Regions from separate parts of the Dorea sp. 210702-DFI.3.125 genome, predicted to be linked through region 1. Evidence: predicted binding sites of a transcription regulator. Region 1 holds the regulator's gene; the other holds the start of a gene.
The links. Region 1 encodes Rex, which represses fermentation and respiration genes when NADH is low (regulators of the CRP and FNR family bind a similar motif). Its sites were predicted from a motif close to ATTGTTAANTANTTAACAAT; they were not measured.
Positions count from the first base shown of each region.

Region 1 (3,221 bases):
ATTAGAACCGAGACGGAAACTTCCAGAATCAGCTTTGAGTACCTGATTTAAAATCTTAAGGATTGTTGTTTTTCCGGTTCCATTATCTCCGATGATCGCGACATGTTCCCCACGCTTGATTTCGAAGCTGACATCTTCAAATAAAATCTGTGGTGGAAATGCTTTGCTTAAATGCTCGACACTTAAGACATCATTACCGCTGACACAGGAAGGTTCCAGTGTTAAATGCATATCTGTATGTAGTTCCATCGGTTTTTCAACCGGGGTCATCTTATCCAGCATCTTTTCACGGCTTTCTGCACGCTTGATGGATTTTTCGCGGTTGAAGGAGCGGAGCTTTTCAATGACCGCTTCCTGATGCTTAATTTCCTGCTGCTGGTTCAGATACTCTTTCATTCTGGCTTCACGGAGCATTTCTTTTTTTTGGGCGTAATCTGTATAATTGCCCATGAAAGTGGTAAGCTTGCCAAGTTCAATCTCGACGACTTTTGTTACAACCCGGTTCAGGAAATACCGGTCATGAGAGACAATCAGTACTGCACCGGGATAATTCAGAAGATAAGTTTCCAGCCATGAGATGGAATTTAAATCCAAATGGTTGGTTGGCTCGTCCAAAAGCAGAATATCTGGCTTTGTGAGGAGCAGTTTTCCGAGAGAAACACGGGTTTTCTGACCTCCGGATAAAGTTGCAACCGGTTTTGCGAATTCTTCTTCTGTAAATCCCAGTCCTTTTAAAACACCAGTGATTTCACTTTCGCAGGCGTATCCATTTTCACGTTCGAATGCTGCTGTGAGCCGCTGGTATGTATTCATACGTTCTTCCAGACGTTCTCCGCTTAAATGCTTCATTTCCTGTTCAATCTCACGAATCTGCCGCTCCATGTCGAGAATATCGGCTTTTGCAGTGCGTACCTCTTGATAGATCGTATGGTCATTATTCATATCCTGATGCTGTGCCAGATATCCCATCGTCTTGCCGCGTGTCAGAACAACATTGCCGCCGTCCGCCTGAATCTCACCAACGATCATCTTAAGAAGTGTTGTCTTTCCAGCACCGTTCGGTCCTACGAGAGCTGCTTTTTCGTGGTCTTCTATATGAAAGGAGCCGCCGGAGACAATTACTTCCTCTCCAAAGGCTTTTTTGATATTGTGACATGCAAGTATCATCCTATCCTCCTTGATAAAATCCTGTGATTTTGAGAAATAAAGATGCCGCAGGGCTGCGTCCGGCGCTGCGACCGCATAATTTTGGCATCATCTTATACTATTATAACGAAAATACTACAAAAAACAACTAAAAAGTTTGACATTATACTAACGATTGCCTATAATAATGAGTAGAAATTTTTGAAGGAAGGAGGTGCGGATCATGCAAAACAGGGGAATTTCACAGGCAGTTATCCGTAGATTACCCAGATATTATAGATACCTTGGGGAGCTGATCGAGCAGGGAGTAGAACGAATCTCTTCCAATGAGCTTAGTAAAAGAATGAAAGTAACAGCTTCCCAGATTCGTCAGGATCTTAATAATTTTGGCGGATTCGGGCAACAGGGGTATGGCTATAATGTAAAATATCTGTACTCAGAAATCGGAAAAATTCTTGGATTGGAACAGGATCATAATATTATTATTATTGGTGCTGGTAATTTGGGGCGTGCACTTGCGAACTATGCATCATTTGAAAAGCGGGGATTTATCTTAAAAGGATTGTTTGATATCAATCCGGAGCTTGACGGGCAAGAAGTTCGTGGTGTTCCAATTCAGATGATGGACGAGCTTCCGAAATTTGTAGATGAGAACAGTATCGATATTGCAGCATTGACGATTCCAAAGGATGAGTCAATCAAAGTCGCAAAATTTCTGGCAGATCACAATGTTCACGGAATATGGAATTTTGCACATACAGATCTGAATCTTCCGGAAAGTGTGATTGTTGAGAATGTACATTTATCCGAGAGTCTGATGAGGCTGTCATATAATATATGCCGCTACAAGGAAGAACATAATTAAGGAGATAACGTGTAAAGACAGGTTTGTTCAGATTGCATCCTGGCTTTGCACGTTTCTTTCTATCAGGAGGAATCAAAACTATGAGATATTTGCCAGATGCTAAACAGATGAAAACGGCAGATTCATTTACGATAAATGAACTTAAAATCCCGTCCCTGGAACTTATGGAACGGGCTGCCAGAGCATGTGTAGATCACATTAAAGACTGGAAAATTAATTTAAATAAAATATGTGTCCTCTGTGGTTCTGGAAATAATGGCGGGGACGGCTTTGCGATTGCCAGAATGTTTGCATGGGAAGGGTGTGACGTAACAGCAGTTCTGGTCGGAAACAGAGATCACTGCACACCAGAGACTGCCCATCAGATAGAACAGTTGAAAAATACAGGAGCACAGTTTAAGGAGCGGTTTGAGCAAGAAGCATTTGAAAGTGAACCGTATACTTTAATTATCGATGCAATTTTTGGAGTTGGACTTTGCCGGGAGGTTGGAGGCAGATATGCACAGATTATAGAGTGTGTGAATCAGTCTGATGCAGTCCGTATGTCCGTGGATATTCCTTCCGGAATTTGCGCAACTACAGGAAATGTATTAGGAACTGCAGTGCGTGCAGACTATACTGTGACAATTCAGGAGACGAAAGTTGGTCTTGTACTTGATCCGGGAAGAAGTTATGCAGGAATCTGTGTATCCGAGGATATCGGAATTGTATCACTTCCACTGGAAAGAGATGAGGAAACAGTTTGTACACTGGAGGGCAGTGATTATGCAGCACTTCTTCCGAAACGAAATGCGGACTCCAATAAAGGAACTTACGGAAAGCTTCTTATGATCACCGGAAGCAAAGGTATGTCAGGTGCTGCATATCTTGGCGCACTTGCAGCTTACAGGACAGGTACCGGGCTGGTGCAGATCTATACTGCTAAAGAGAATCTCGTGATCTTACAGAGCCAGATCCCGGAAGCGATCATTACAACTTATGAAAAATATGATGTCAATGAACTACATCGCTTGATCGACTGGGCAGATGTCGTAGCTATAGGTTCCGGACTTGGAACAAAGAAGACTGCAAGGAAGATTTTAAAAGAAACCATTGCATATACAAAGAAACCGTGTGTCATAGATGCAGACGGACTTAATATTTTGTCTGAACATATGGATTATCTGTGTGGTGCAGATTGTGAACATTTTATCTTTACACCGCACATGAA
Region 1 is NZ_JAJCNF010000001.1:70,535-73,755, forward strand. It holds gene LI164_RS00320 (ABC-F family ATP-binding cassette domain-containing protein) at 1-1,167, opposite strand, end outside; gene LI164_RS00325 (redox-sensing transcriptional repressor Rex) at 1,370-2,011, shown strand; gene LI164_RS00330 (NAD(P)H-hydrate dehydratase) at 2,092-3,221, shown strand, end outside.

Region 2 (3,221 bases), 150 kb from region 1:
TCACCGCATTCTTTGATTCCTGCCTGCCAGCTGTCAACTGCGCCATCAAAGCTGTCCGGTGTGAACTTCAATCCAGACATCATGAACTGATACTCTTTGCTGAATTCGTTCTGGTCGTTCCACTGTGCCAGTGTATCACTGTCTACATTCTGGCAGTAGTTTATCAGAAACTCTGTCTCCTGCTCGATCATTGCCTCATCATATTCCAAAGTAGTCTGTGTCTTACCACATCCTGTCAGGCATACGATTGCGGTCATCATCAGGCAGAGCAATAAGCTAATCTTTTTCTTCACTTTGCCTCACCTCTCTAAACTGTTCCATGCTTTTTCATCGGGCTTTCTTCTCTTTTTGTAAATAACATCTCAAATGCTCCGATGACATATTTTCTAGTGTCAGCAGGCTGGATAATTGTATCTACATAACCTCTTCTTGCTGCGGAAACCGGACTGGACTGAAGCTCGGCATATTCTTTTGCTTTCTCGTTGATTGTCTCAGCATCAGCATCTGCATACATAATTTTTGCTGCAAGATCTGCTTCCATCATTCCGATTTCTGCTGTCGGCCATGCATAGACCATATCAGCACCAAGAGATTTACTGTTCATTGTCACATAAGCACTTCCAAATGCTTTTCCGATTACAACGTTAACTTTTGGTACAGTTGCATTTGCAAATGCATAAGTTAATTTTGCTGCTGCCTTTGCAAGGCTTCTTTCTGCACACATAGTTGCTGCAAATCCTGATACATTCGTCAGTGTAAGAACCGGAATATTAAATGCATCACAGAACTCTACAAATCTGGCTGCTTTTCTTGCGCCTCTTGCAGAAAGTGCTCCATCAAACTCTTCTACAACTTCTGCATTCTCATCATAAACTTTAGATCTGTTCGCAACAGCACCAACTGTCATACCATTCAAACGAATAAAGCCTGTTACCATGTCTTTTGCATGATTCTTCTGAGTCTCAAAGAATACATGATCATCTGCGATTTCAGCAAGGGCTATTGCTGTATCTTCTGTTGCATTTTCAATCTCTGAACATGCACGATTCAGATCATCTGAACATTCTGTGTATGATGCATCTTCCTCATTATTACATGGTAAAATGCTTACTAATGTACGAATCTCTGAAAGAATCTCTTCTTCTGTTCCGACACCATCTACAAGACCTGTCTTTTCACTTTGGAATTTTGCAGAAGATGTATCACATTTATCTACTGTATTTCCTGGAATCGCATTCGGAGAATTTACGAATAACTTCGCATTCTTTTCTTCCATAAATGTAAAATCTGTAAGAGCTGGTACTAAGGACAAGCCTCCGCCACAGGTTCCGAAAATTGCTGTAATCTGTGGAATTACTCCTGATGCAAGTGATTGTTTTAAATATAATGTTCCAAATGCCTCAAGTGCGTCTGTTGCCTCCTGAAGTCTGAGACCTGCACAATCTACAAGTCCAATAACAGGAGCCCCCATCTTCATTGCCATATCATAAATGTTCGCGATCTTTCTGGCATGCATCTCACCAATTGATCCCTTCAATACTGAAGCGTCCTGGCTGTACACATATACCAGATTACCATCGATCACTCCATAACCGGTAATGACACCGTCTGCCGGAGTTTTCTTTTCCTGCATGTTGAAATCTGTTGTTCTGGCTGTTACTGCTCCGCCGATTTCAACAAAGCTGCCTGCATCAAGTAACTGTTCAATGCGATTACCTGCTGCATTTTCTGTTGCCATGTTGCCCATAATTTAGCCCTCCATTTTCTTTATTAAAATATGGTTATACCAAAATTTCGCCGAATTTATTATAACTTTTTTACCGAAAAATGGCAACGCCTACAAGGCATATTTGTTAAGGATTTGACAAATTTTGTTAATTATTTATGACTTTTGTTAAAAATCAAAAAGCGGTTTGGGCAATTAGCTCAAAACCGCTTTTATAGGTCTATAAATTCTGTTTATTTTTCATTTCTAAATTGAATTGGAGTCATATTATATGCCTTTTTGAACAATCGATTGAAATGCTCCACATTCTGATATCCGACAGATAATGCAATATTTTCCACTGTCATATTGCTGCTCTTAAGAAGTGCTCTTGCTTTCTTCATACGGATTTTCTTTACCAGTTCTCCAAATGTGACGCCGGATTTCTCCTTAATGTATTTGGAAATGTATGGTTTAGACAAGAAGAACTTCTCAGCAAGGTCATCTAATGTAATATCAATATAGTTCTCCTGAATATAATTCATAATTTCAATCATACGTGCGTCTTTACATGTATTGGAATTTCCAATCTCTTCCAGCTTATTAACTGCAACTGTGAGTGCCTCAATGGATGCCTTGATAATATCGGCGTCAATTCCAACACCCCAAAATGTCTTTCCTTGGCAGATTATACCAACATATGCAACAGCCTTGGAGGATGATCCTTTTGTCAGAGAATGTTCCTCGTAAAAGCTCAGTTCATAGCTGACGTTGAAATACTGTTTGATTGCATTGCTGACCGCATCCAAACGTCCATTACCCGTTGCGGTGATGGCCTGGCTCTCTTTCTCATGATTGATCGTAACCTCAGCTGTAATTCCATTGACCTGTTTGAAATGACACTCGTCAATATGGAATACCGGTTTTGTATTAATGTAATTATCAGAGAAAATCTGATATACAAGTTCCGGAGTCAGCTCTTTATGTGCACGGTCAGAAATACCTTTCACAAGATATCCGACTTCCTCACGCATCTCTTTTGGAAGATTGATTCCATGGCTCTGTTTCAGAATGTAGTTCACACCACCTTTACCAGACTGGCTGTTGATGCGGATAACATCTGAATCGTATTTTCTTCCAACATCCTGTGGATCGATCGGCAGATATGGAACTGTCCATGTATCGCACTTCTTCTCTTCTCTCCACGCCATTCCTTTTGCAATAGCATCCTGATGTGATCCTGAAAATGCTGTAAATACCAGATCTCCTGCATATGGCTGACGCTCATAGACATGCATTCTTGTCAGTCTCTCATAAGTTTCGCGAATATGGTGCATATCAGTAAAATCAAGCTTTGGATCTACTCCGTGAGAGAACATATTTAAACCTAATGTCACAATATCTACATTACCGGTACGCTCTCCATTTCCAAATAATGTACCTTCGATACGGTCAGCTCCTGCCAGAATTCCAAGTTCCGCAGTTGCAACACCACAACCACGGTCATTGTGTGGAT
Region 2 is NZ_JAJCNF010000001.1:221,418-224,638, forward strand. It holds gene LI164_RS01065 (OadG family transporter subunit) at 1-293, opposite strand, end outside; gene LI164_RS01070 (acyl-CoA carboxylase subunit beta) at 308-1,747, opposite strand; gene LI164_RS01075 (2-isopropylmalate synthase) at 1,960-3,221, opposite strand, start outside.
Region 2: a site for Rex is predicted at 1,850-1,869, ahead of LI164_RS01070 (acyl-CoA carboxylase subunit beta). Genes of this name have one in related genera too.